Regions from separate parts of the Sedimenticola sp. genome, predicted to be linked through region 3. Evidence: predicted binding sites of a transcription regulator. Region 3 holds the regulator's gene; each other region holds the start of a gene.
The links. The regulator FliA, encoded in region 3, starts transcription of late flagellar genes. The targets are predictions, from matches to a motif close to GCTAAAGTTNNNNNNNNNNCNGCCGATA.
Positions count from the first base shown of each region.

Region 1: ACQY5R_RS05200 (methyl-accepting chemotaxis protein) is a predicted target of FliA. The motif match lies at 2,351-2,378, and genes of this name have one in related genera.
Region 2: ACQY5R_RS08800 (methyl-accepting chemotaxis protein) is a predicted target of FliA. The motif match lies at 1,503-1,530, and genes of this name have one in related genera.

Region 1 covers NZ_JBNKFS010000005.1:160,680-164,922, forward strand. Annotated here, with positions in the region: gene ACQY5R_RS05185 (cytochrome c-type biogenesis protein) at 1-272, shown strand, start outside; gene ccmI (c-type cytochrome biogenesis protein CcmI) at 269-1,504, shown strand; gene ACQY5R_RS05195 (pentapeptide repeat-containing protein) at 1,577-2,107, opposite strand; gene ACQY5R_RS05200 (methyl-accepting chemotaxis protein) at 2,418-4,100, shown strand; gene ACQY5R_RS05205 (LysR family transcriptional regulator) at 4,157-4,243, opposite strand, start outside.
Region 2 covers NZ_JBNKFS010000010.1:61,047-65,289, reverse strand. Annotated here, with positions in the region: gene hrpA (ATP-dependent RNA helicase HrpA) at 1-1,369, opposite strand, end outside; gene ACQY5R_RS08800 (methyl-accepting chemotaxis protein) at 1,611-3,239, shown strand; gene ACQY5R_RS08795 (aminotransferase class V-fold PLP-dependent enzyme) at 3,349-4,243, opposite strand, start outside.
Region 3 covers NZ_JBNKFS010000001.1:25,459-29,701, reverse strand. Annotated here, with positions in the region: gene flhA (flagellar biosynthesis protein FlhA) at 1-19, shown strand, start outside; gene flhF (flagellar biosynthesis protein FlhF) at 107-1,351, shown strand; gene ACQY5R_RS00165 (MinD/ParA family protein) at 1,386-2,225, shown strand; gene ACQY5R_RS00160 (RNA polymerase sigma factor FliA) at 2,222-2,962, shown strand; gene cheY (chemotaxis response regulator CheY) at 3,019-3,393, shown strand; gene ACQY5R_RS00150 (protein phosphatase CheZ) at 3,427-4,140, shown strand; gene ACQY5R_RS00145 (chemotaxis protein CheA) at 4,153-4,243, shown strand, end outside.

The DNA of each region.
Region 1 (4,243 bases), on a different contig from region 3:
GCAAGACCTACGAGATGGTACAAAGCGGTGCGTCCAGTGATGATGTAGTCCAGTACATGGTCAAACGTTATGGCGACTTTGTGTTGTACCGTCCGCCATTCCGCTTTGGGACCCTGATCCTCTGGCTGGGCCCGTTTGTCATCCTCGCAGGAGGAGTGGTCATGCTGTTGCTATTTATTCGGAGAAGGGGAAAACAGACTGACAATAAGATCAGTGACAATGACTTGCAACGAGCCAGGGCATTGCTCGGCGAAGAAGACACGAACTCATGACGATATTCTGGTTAATCACGGCGGCCATGATCCTGGTCGCACTGGCGTTTATCGCCCCTGCCCTGTTGCGTAAATCCGAGCTGAAGATCTCAGATCGGGATAAGCAGAATGTGGTGATCGCCCGCGAACGGCTTTTGGAGCTGAAGAGCGAACACGCCGCCGGCACCCTCTCGGATGAAGAGTATGAACAGACCAAGCTGGAACTGGAGCAGGCGCTGTTGATCGATCTCGACAGCGCGGGCGAAATAGATCCGGCCGTCGGTTCGCGAAAAGGCAGCCCCGTCACGCTTATCGTCGCGATGCTGTTTATTGTTGGCGTCACCTTGTCGGTTTACCTCTATCTGGGTACGCCGCAGCTGGTCGATCCGGCTACGATGGCACAGCAGGACGATAAGAAGATGCCCTCCATCGAAGAGATGGTGAGTGCGTTGGTGGAGCGCCTTAAAGAGAACCCCGAGGATGCCGAAGGCTGGTATCTGCTGGGACGTACCTACATGGCGATGAAGGATTATCAGAAGGCGTCCTTTGCCTTTGAAAAGGTCAACCAGTTGGTAAGTGACCAGCCGCCACTGATGCTGGCGTGGGCGGATGCGTTGGCCATGTCTTCCGGTGGCGATATGCAGGGTCGTCCGGCGGAGTTGATCCGTAAGGCGATCAGCCTGGCGCCGGAAGACCAGACGGCACTCTGGCTGGCCGGTATGGTGGAAGATCAATCGGGCAATTATGCCCGGGCGCTGGAACATTGGCGTCACCTCAAACCGATGCTGACGGAAGACGCTGGGGCGGTGGAGCAGGTCGACCGTCTGATTGCTGCGGCAGAGCGTAAAATGGCCGCTTCCGGCCCCGGTGCGGCGGTGGAGAAGCCCAGCGTGGCGGCTGCGACCGGTCAGGCCATTACAGCACGAATCACTTTGTCGGCTGAACTGACCTCACAAGTGAAGCCGGAAGAGAGCCTGTTCGTCTATGCCCGCGCCCTGGAGGGGCCGAAAATGCCGCTGGCCGCAGTGCGGCTGAAGGTGAGCGATCTGCCGGCGACGATCGAATTGAATGACGGCCAGGCGATGGTGCCGGGTATGAATCTATCCAGTTTTCAACAGGTTGTTGTAGGTGCGCGGATCTCCCGCACCGGCAATGCCATTGCCGCCAGTGGCGATCTGTTGGGAGAGGTGTCGCCTGTGTCGGTGAGTGGCGATGCGGTAGTGGAGTTGGTGATCGATTCAGTAATCCCCTAACGTTTTTTGGCGACTCGTAAATAAAGGCCTTACCCCAGCGGGTAAGGCCTTTTTAATGGATACTGAAAATGGCTACTTACACTCGCCTATCGAACCGACGGCGCAGACCCGGCCATCCGTCCAGGTGGCGTTATCCAGCTTGGCGGCGATAAAAATAGTGTTTTCGAGATTGGCTCCCCGCAGATTGGCGCCGCTGAGATCGGCATCAAGCAGGTTGGCGCCTTTAAGATTGGCCAGCATCAGATTGGCGTTTTGCAGATTGACCGCGTGCAGGGCTGCATGCTGCAGATTGCTGAGCATCAGATTGGCCCCCTCGAGGTCGGCCAGGTGGAGGATAGCACCCGATAGATTGGCGCCCTGCAGGTTGGCGTGGTCCAGGCGCATGGAAGCCATGGAGGCATCGTGCATATCGACCCCGGGGATTTGTGCCCCGATCCGCACCGCCCATGAACACTGTGCCTCCGGTTCGAACTTGCAGGTGGTGCTCTTGATATGATCCGAGTTCTCGATATCCTTTTGCCAGGCATTGGTTTCGATGGCATAAGTGGAGAGGTATGCCAGCGTGACTCCAATGGCGGTGGCTCTAAGATTGTGCGAAATCATGATCTGTTCCCCTGTTTTCCTGCCCGGCTCGGGGCATTGCTAAATAGATGGGTTTCTCTGGGTGAATGAGTGAAGGCACTCTATTCATCAAGACAACTTATGTTACCCAAATAATAATCTATCAGACTTGACCCAGATCTATACTGGCGACAACTAGTCAGGTGGCCAGGCTGGCTATCGGCCGCCTTATCTCGGTTTCGTCAGGTATCTCATTGATCTAAAAGGTCGTTTATCACTCGATTGACTAAAGATGACTGCCGCTTGGCCGATAGCCAAATTATCCATGCACGCAGAATAGCTGATTAATCTCATGAACATACTCAACAAAACAACATTTCTGGTACTACTGGCCGCGGTAGTGGCTGGGTTCGTTACGGGATTACTTCTACTCTACGTCGGCGCCAGTGGGTTGGTCTCCGTGCTGGTTGTCGCCGTGGTGGCGGTTTTGTTTGCACTGTTACTGGTTTATCGCATTCAGCTGCAGCCACTGGTCGGTCACCTGGGCTTGATGCATCGACTGGTGGAGGCTAAGGGGCAGCTGAATGAGGATGAAGGCCAAAGGCTGTCGCAGTTATTGCAGGGTGATGCAGGAGACGAGATCGCCGTCGTGGCGGGGTTGTTGCAGGAACATTACAGCTGCAGTGTCGGTGTGGTGGGGCGCAGTGGCAAGATTGCGATAGCGGGTGCCGAGGTCTCCTATGCGGCGGATGTGTTGAAACGGCGTATCGATGACCAGATTGAGCATATTCAGAAGATCACCGAAGCCACCGGTAATATCTCCAACAATATCGAACAGGCGGTGACCAATTCCGAGACGCTGAAAGAGCTGTCACGACAGACACGTCGCGCCAGCTATATCGGCCAGGAGGCGATTGGTGAGGCGGCTGAACAGATGCGTAGCACCGGCAGCCACGCCCAGGAGGCGGCTGATCTGATCGCCAAGCTGGAAGATCGTGCCAGCCAGATATCCCAGATCACCAAGGTGATCAGTGAGATTGCCGACCAGACCAATCTACTGGCGCTGAATGCCGCTATCGAGGCGGCCAGGGCGGGCGAACAGGGGCGCGGTTTCGCCGTGGTGGCGGAAGAGGTAAGAAATCTCGCCACCCGTACCTCTACCGCCACCACCGAAATTGGTCAGATGGTCCAGCGCATCAACGAAGAGACGGGGAACGCCGGCAACACCATGCGTTCACTGGTGGATGAGGTGCAGGAGAGTCGCCAGCGTACCGAAAAAGTGGATACACAGTTGGTAGAGATACTGGAGCACGCCCGGGAAGTGGAGCAGCGAGTGATCTCCGCCGCCGAGCGTTCTGAACAGAATCGTGAGCACCAGTCGCAGATCAACCACTCCCTGGAGGAGTTTACTCAGAGCCTCAACAGCTCCTCGGAAAAGGTGGAGTCGGTGGCGAGTCAGTCGCTGGCGCTTTCAGAGATGGCGGAATCGATCTACGAACTGCTGGGCGATACCGGTCTTCAGGGCGAACATGGTATCGCCTATGAGGAGGGGCGTGCGGCCGTGGTGGCCATCCAGCAACTGTTCGAGCAAGCAGTGGATCAGGGGAAATTGTCCCTTAACCAGATTTTTGATCGGAACTACCAGCCAATTGCCGGTACCCATCCGCAAAAATTCAAAACCCAGTTCGACGACTTTACCGACGCTAATTTCCCGGCAATCCAGGAACCGATCCTCTCTCGGCATGCCTTTATGGCGTATGCCGGTGCGGTGGATAACAACGGCTACTTCCCCACCCATAACAACCGTTACGCCAAACCGCTTACCGGCGACTATGAAAAGGATCTGCTGACCAACCGGACCAAACGGATCTTTGATGATCGCACCGGTGCCCGCTGTGGATCGTCGACCAAGCCGTTCCTGCTGCAGACCTATAAACGGGATACTGGGGAGGTGATGCACGATCTGACCATCCCGATCTTTGTCGATGGCAGGCATTGGGGCGGTTTCCGTATCGGCTATCAGTCGTCCGAATAGCCGCACCGGATGGCGCCAGGGGTAGGCGATCGTGCCTGCCCCGGCCGGTAAACAGGTTAGTGGCCGGCTGACTCTTCCTGCTTCAATTCACTCAGATAGGTTTGCAAGATCAGATTGTCGGGCGCGCCGCGGCGGGTAATGGC
Region 2 (4,243 bases), on a different contig from region 3:
TGTCAGGTTTATCGACAAAGGGGAACTGCTCGATATCGCCAAAACCGAGCAATTGCATCTGCAAGATGACGGAAGCCAGATTGGTACGCTGTATCTCCGGCTCGGTAAACTCGGGACGAGCAGCAAAATCTTCCTCTTCATAGAGACGGATACAGACACCGGCAGCGACCCGTCCGCATCGCCCCTTGCGCTGATCCGCGCTGGCCTGGGAGATACGCTCCACCGGCAGGCGCTGCACCTTGCTACGGTGGCTATAACGGCTGATACGGGCGTAACCCGCATCGATTACATAACGGATACCGGGAACGGTTAATGAGGTTTCCGCCACATTGGTGGCAAGGATGATGCGCCGTCGACCGCCGAGACGGAACACCTGCGCCTGCTCAGCCGGCCCAAGCCGGGCATAGAGCGGTAGGATTTCGGTCATCGGCAACTTGTGTTTGCGCAGGTTCTCGGCGGTCTCGCGAATTTCCCGCTCGCCACTGAGAAAAACCAGGATATCCCCCCGATCGATCCGTGACAGCTCATCCACGGCCGACAGTATCGCCTGCTGGATAGCATCGTCCCGCTCCCCGCCACTCTCCTCCTGGGGTGGACGATAACGCAACTCAACGGGAAAGGTACGGCCGCTGACATTGATGATCGGTGCATCCCAGAAATGCTTGGAAAAGCGTTCAGGATCGATCGTTGCCGAAGTGATGATCAGCTTCAGATCAGGGCGTTTCGGCAGCAACTCCTTCAGATAACCAAGTAAAAAGTCGATATTGAGGCTGCGCTCATGGGCCTCATCGATAATCAGAGTGTCATATTCGTTCAGGTAGCGGTCCCGCTGAATCTCCGCCAGCAAAATCCCGTCTGTCATCAGTTTGATATGACTGTGGGGCCCCACCCTGTCGTGAAACCGCACCTTGTAACCAACCGAGTCACCCAACTCCCTGCCCAGTTCCTCTGAAACCCGTGAAGCCAGCGCCCGGGCGGCAATTCGGCGTGGCTGGGTATGGCCGATCCGCCCATACACGCCCCGCCCCAGTCCCAGACAGATCTTCGGCAACTGGGTGGATTTTCCCGACCCGGTCTCACCACAGAGGATGACAACTTGATGCCGCCCAATCAGTTCGGCAATCTCATCGTGCCGTTCACTGATAGGCAGTTCATCGGGAAACCGGGGGGTGGGTAGACGCTGCTCCCGCTGCCATACCGTTTGCCGCGACCGCTCCATCCTCGCCAAGAGAAGATTTAAGCCATCTCCCAGTGGTTTTCCAGCTTGCAGCGCCCGTTGCAAGGCACGGACCTGCTTGCGCAAAGGGTGGCGATCCTGTATCAGGCATCTATCCAATTCCTTAAGCGGAGGTATTGATTCGATATTCACCACAAGGGCCCATTCGGCGAAAGAGGGGCCATTTTACAGATTTGCCGAAACTGAACACAGCTTGATCATTCAGGGATCTCCGCATCTAGGATACTGACCCAGATCATTTTCCTTAACTATTTCATGTAAAAGAGCTAAAGAATCGGGCCGGCAGGTCGACGTAGGTGTGGTAAAAATCATGTCTCAAACGATTTCGCTCAGTGGATACGGCACACCATTCGACATACCCGGGGATCTGTAAATGAAAGCAGCCAGTAACGCCTCTGCCAGAGGTCTCTCCATCAGCACCAAAATTGACCTCGCCCTGGTCGTGCTGTTTCTCCTAATCCTGATAATCTCGGCTCTCTATCAGTTCAACAGTCAGCGCAATCTGGTCGAGCACCTGGTGACGGATCAGACAGAAACCCTCGCCGACAGTTACTTCGACAACGTCAACACCCTGATGCTGACAGGGGGCATGGCCAACAAGGAGATCCCCCGTAAAAAAGTCACCTCACGTGAAGAGGTACTGGATGCCCGTATCATTCGCGGAGAAGAGATTATCAAACTGTTCGGTCCTGGGACCGAACAAAATAAAGCCAAGGACGACTTGGACAAACGTGCCCTGGCCGGAGAAAAGATTGATTCCCTCTACCGGGGTGAATCCGGTCGGGTATTGACCGTGGTAATCCCCATGCGAGCCTCCAAAGATTATCGCGGCACCAACTGCCTGCTCTGCCATCCGGTTCAGGAGGGTGACGTATTGGGGGCGGTCCGGGTGGACTATTCACTGAAAAAGCTGGACAACACCGTACTGAAAGAGCTCTGGGTTAATATCGGCCTGAATTCGGTACTGCTGATCGGTGGATTACTGATTATCAGCTTCATCCTGAAAAAACTGGTGGTTTCACCACTCCGGAAGGTCACCCACGTGGTCCGGGAGATCGAGCAACAGTCCGACCTGAGCCTGCGGGCCGAGATCAAATCCAACGATGAACTCGGCCGCCTGGCCCAGGCCATTAACCTGATGATGGAGAAGTTTGGCTCGATCATTACGCGGGTCAACACCTCCACGCAGAAACTGGCGGAAGAGTCGGTACACCTCACTGACATCACCGAGCAAAGTATCGAAGGTGTGCGGCGCCAGCAACTGGAGAGTCAGCAAGTGGCCACGGCCATGACCGAGATGGAAGCCAACTCCAATGAGGTGGCAAATAGCGCGGGAAATGCTTCTGAAGCGGCCAATCAGGCGGATGCCGAGGCGGCAGATGGTGGAAATGTGGTCAATAACGCAATTGCCTGCATCAACACACTGGCCAAGGATGTCAATCAGGCTTTCGAAGTCATCCGGCAGTTAGAATCGGACAGCGACGGCATCGGTAAGGTGGTGGAGGTGATTACCAATATTGCCGAACAGACCAACCTGCTGGCCTTGAATGCGGCCATTGAAGCGGCTCGCGCCGGCGAACAGGGACGCGGCTTTGCCGTGGTAGCCGATGAAGTGAGAACCTTGGCGACCCGCACCCATCAAGCCACGCAGGAGATCCAGGGCATGATCGAGGGGCTGCAGCGCCAGTCCCAGAACGCGGCCAATATGATGTCCCAGAGTCAGAAGCGAGTGGAAACCAGCGTCGCCGAGGCCGCCCATGCCGGTGATTCACTGAGTAAAATCACCCAATCCATCAATACCATCAGTCAGATGAATGAGCATATCGCCACCGCCGCCCAACAGCAAAGCATGGTGGCGGGAGAGATCAGCCGGAATATTACCGCTATCAGCGATGTGACCGGGCAAACGGCCGACCACTCAGAGCGAATCGCCCATACCAGCAAACAACTGTCGGATCTGGCCTCTGAACTAAAACATGTCATGGGACAGTTCAAGGTTTAGCGTTTGAAGTTGGAAGCACGCAGGTTGGGGTGAACGGGTCACCCCAACCTGCGGTCTTTCCCATCACCGCCTTCATATTCAGTCGATGAACCCACCCGGGATGGCGGCATTAAGCCTCCCCCTCCAAGCTCTCACGGGTGAGTAGGAAAAATTGCAACACCCCCTCTTCGCCGTCCAGTGTGACATCATGAAGATAGGTGTCACCCAACTCCTCCGCATAACGCTGTGCCGCCACCAGATTGGCCGCATAGTGCGCCTGTCGCTGCGGTACATCCGGCTGTTCTGTGGCAACCGGCTGCGCTGCCAACGCCTGTTCCAGGGAAAAGTCGAGCGTCATTGGCGGCTGATGTCGGTGACGCCAAAGGCCGCTGGCTGGATCGAATCGATATAACGGCAGAAAGCGATATCCCTGCTCCGCCACAAACTCCACCGCATCCAGGATATAACTGACCTCGGCCTCGTCAAACAGATAGTGAAAACCGATCCGGCACCAGCCCGGTTTGATACCGCAGTGCCCTTCGGCGATAACCGCCCTGAACTCCTGCGCCTTGGCATCGTCGATACCCAGCAGCTTGTGCCCGTAGGGACCGGCACAGGAGCAACCCGCCCGACTCTGGATACCGAACAGATCGTCCAACAGCGTGGTAATAAAGCGCGGATGGTAGTAGCGATCGCCGGGGCCCTTGAGATTGAATGAGACGATACCGATGCGCCGTGACGGATCGGGATTACCCATGATTTCGATTTGCGGATGACCGGACCAACGGTCTAGCGCCCGGCGGACATAGTCCGTCTCGCGATGATCGATCACCGCCTGTCCTACTGCATCCTTGATCTGAAACACCAAAGCCGCTTTGAGCGTCTGCAGAATCCCCGGCGTTCCGGCATTCTCCCGGGTCTCTATATCCTTGATGAAATCATGGCTCTCCGGCCCGACGTAGTCGACCGTGCCCCCTCCCGCCACGCTGGGTGCCAGTTCGGGGTGGTAACAGCGCTGATTGAAC
Region 3 (4,243 bases):
GCCCAATGCAGACACATAAGGCAGCCATCGCTAAACGGTCGATCATTTGAAAATGGCGAGTTAAAGAGCCGTTTGATCGTGTAGCTGGCTGCAGGGAAAGCTAGGTATGAAGATTAAACGCTTTTTTGCATCGGATATCAGGCAGGCATTGCGACAGGTTCGCGAGGCGCTGGGCTCCGATGCGGTCATTCTCTCCAACAAAAAGGTCGATGGTGGTGTCGAGCTGGTGGCGGCTATTGATTATGATGCCGCCGCCTTTATCCCCTCGCCGGAAATCCATACGAAACCCACGCTGGAGCCGGTCAAATCGACCCGCCAGGAGCGGAAAAGTGCTCCCGCTGCCGCATCCACCCCACCTGTAGCTTCTGTGGCTGCATTGAAGGAGCAGGTAATTCCCAAGGTGGAGTGGAGTCAGGATCCGGTCCTGGTTGAAATGCGTCAGGAGATGCGGGCACTTCGTCGTATGATGGAAAATGAGCTTTCCGGATTAAGCTGGCGGGAGATGGGACACCACAAGCCGGAGACGCGTGACCTTTTCCGCAAACTGATGGGACTCTCCATCAGTCCCGATATCTGCGGTGAGCTGGTTGAAAGCGTCACCGACGTAGAGACAGCTGACCAGGCTTGGAGAAAGGCACTCTATTATCTTGCCAACCAGATCCAAACCGTCGGTGATGATCTGCTGGAACAGGGCGGAGTGTTTGCGCTAATTGGTCCTACCGGTGTGGGCAAGACCACGACAGTGGCTAAGCTGGCCGCCCGTTTTGCCCTGCGTTACGGCACCCGTCAAGTGGCGTTGATCTCCACAGACAATTACCGCATCGGCGCCCAGGAGCAGTTAAATACCTATGCCAGGATCCTGGATGTCCCGGTACGATCAGCTGGCACTCGCGAAGAGTTGGCTGTGGCGCTGAACGGATTGACCGGTAAACGGTTGATATTGATCGATACGGCCGGTATGAGCCAGCGTGACGTCAGGCTGAGTGAACAGCTGGCACTGCTGGATGTGGCCGGTCAGGGTGTGCGCAGCTTCCTGACCCTCTCTGCCGCCACCGATTACTCCTCCATGGAACAGGCGATCAGCGCGTTTGGTGCGGCCAAACCCGAGGCCTGTATTTTGACGAAAGTGGATGAGGCCGGTTCACTGGGTGGTGCGCTTTCAGCGTTGATACACAAGGCGCTACCCTTGGCCTTTTTTGCTGACGGTCAGAAGGTACCCGAAGACCTCCATTTGGCTCGTTCGCATACGCTGGTCAGCAAGGCCGTGGCATGTAGCAATGGGGGCGCGGAGTATTCCGACGAATACCTGGCCCTGGCGCTCGGAGGTGCGAGAGCAAATGCTCATGGTTGACCCAATAACTGATCAAGCAGCAGGATTAAGACGCATGGTACAGCCTACACCGGTACGGGTAATCGCGGTCACGGGAGGTAAAGGCGGAGTCGGTAAGACCAATATTTCGGTAAACCTGGCCGTTGCCATGGCGGAGATGGGGCGTCGAGTGATGTTGCTCGATGCCGACCTTGGGCTCGCCAATATCGATGTGGTATTGGGTCTGCATCCGCAGTACGACCTGTCCCATGTGTTAAGTGGTGAACGCTCTCTGGAAGAGGTCGTATTGCAGGGGCCGGCCGGCATTCGGGTGGTGCCCGGGGCATCGGGTGTGCAGCAGATGGCCGAATTGAGTGCCGCTGAGCATGCCGGTCTGATCCGCGCCTTCAGTGATGTGGGCGGCGATCTGGATGTGTTGATTATCGACACGGCGGCGGGTATCTCCGATACTGTGGTCAGCTTTAGTCGAGCGGCGCAGGAGTTAATCGTGGTGGTTTGCGATGAACCGGCATCAATCACGGATGCTTACGCCATGATCAAGCTGCTCAACAGGGAGTATGGGCTGGATCGGTTCCGTATTCTGGCGAACATGACCCGCACGGCTGAAGAGGGGCGCAATCTTTATAACAAGATGTGCCGTGTCACAGACCAGTACCTGGATGTTATGCTTACCTACATGGGCAGCATTCCTTACGACGAAAATCTCAGAAAGGCCGTGAAATCACAAAAACCCGTGGTTCAAGCCAACCCGCGTAGCCATATCGCAAAAATATTCAAGAATCTGGCGCAAAAGGCCGATAACTGGCCTGTACCGGACGGTGCTAGCGGGCACCTGCAGTTCTTCGTGGAACGGCTGATTCAATACACAAGTCAGAGCGGGGAGATAGGCCGGTGAACGGATTAGCGAGCTATACCGCGATTCAGGAGATGGATGCCGACACCTTGGTGAACCGGCATGCGCCACTGGTCAAGCGTATTGCTTATCATCTGATGAACCGTCTGCCACCCAATGTTCAGGCGGATGATCTGATACAGGCAGGGATGATCGGTTTGCTTGAGGCAAGCAGAAATTACGATCCCAGCCAGGGGGCCAGCTTCGAAACTTATGCAGGGATTCGCATACGGGGAGCCATGCTGGATGAGATTCGGCGTAGCGATTGGACTCCCCGGTCAGTACATCGGAAAGCCAGAATGGTCGCGGATGCCATGCGATCCATAGAGAATGAACAGGGGCGGGATGCACGGGATGTAGAAGTGGCAGAGATACTGGATATGAATTTAGTTCAGTATCATCGCATTCTGCAGGATGCGGCGGGCTGCCGGATCTTTAGTATTGAAGAGCTGCAGGCGGTGGGCGAGCTCCCCTACGACGGCAACGACAGCGAGTCGGCGGGGCTGTTTGACGGCATGCAGAAAGACGCCTTTAAGAAGGCCCTGGCAGAGGCTATCGCCGGTTTGCCGGAAAGAGAGAGATTGGTTATCGCACTCTATTACGACGAAGAGATGAACTTGAGAGAGATTGGCCAGGTTCTTGGCGTCAGTGAGTCCAGGGTGTGCCAGATACATAGCCAGGCGACGTTGCGACTACGCGCCCGCCTGGCAGATTGGTTATCCGATACAGATGAGTTCTGATCGGTTTATGAAAACGCATAACGGCATCGAGTTTGGAGGTTGCCTTGAATAAAAACATGAAGATTCTCATTGTGGACGATTTTTCCACAATGCGACGGATTATTAAGAATCTGCTTCGGGACCTGGGGTTTACCAACACTCAGGAAGCAGACGATGGTAATACCGCTTTGCCCATGTTGCAGTCAGGTAACTTTGATTTCCTGGTAACGGACTGGAATATGCCGGGTATGACCGGTATTGATCTGCTGAAGGCGGTGCGTGCGGATCCGAATCTGGTGAAATTGCCGGTGTTGATGGTAACGGCTGAGTCAAAGCGCGAACAGATCATTGAGGCGGCACAGGCAGGTGTCAATGGATATGTGGTGAAACCGTTCACCGCCGTAACTCTGGAAGAGAAGATAAGCAAGATTTTTGAACGTGTAGGCAGCTAAGCGTCAGCATGACAAATCCGTCTGGAGAACTGTATGGATAGTGATGAACGTCTGATGCTGGCAAGACAACTGGTTGAACAGCTTGAGGCAGGCAACGAGGAAGAGGCGACGCATATTAGCGCCATGCTCTCGGAAGGTGTTGAGAGCAAACTGTTTGTTGAGGTAGGGCGGCTCACACGGGAGCTGCATGAGGCGATCAATGAGTTTCTGTTGGATCCCCGCATCAATGAGATGGCACAAATAGATATTCCGGATGCCAGTGAACGATTGACCTACGTAATCAGCATGACTGAAAAATCCGCCAATAAAACCTTGGGAGCCGTAGAAGCAGGGTTACCGCTGGCGGATGACCTGGGCAAAAAGGCACTGGCAATTTCAGCGCAATGGGAACGCTTCTGCAATCGGGAGCTGTCGGTCGATGATTTTCGGGAGTTGAGTAAGGATTTGGGTAGTTTTCTGACCTTGACAACGGAAAGGTCGAAGCAGTTGCATAGTCATTTGACCGATGTGTTGATGGCTCAGGACTTCCAGGACCTGACCGGACAAATTATCCGGCAAGTGATCACCCTGGTACACGATGTTGAAGACAAGCTGGTACAGCTGGTTCGGATATCCGGCTCAAAATTGCCAGAAAAACAAAAAGATGCAAAGAAACTGGAAGGACCCGTTATTCCCGGCATTGATCAGGGCAATACGGTCAATGGACAGGATGATGTGGATGACCTGCTATCCAGTTTGGGCTTTTAGAGGTGTCGAAGCATGGCCATTGATATGGATGACGAGATCCTGCAGGACTTCCTGGTTGAGGCCGGGGAAATCCTTGAGCAACTGAATGAACAGTTGGTGGATC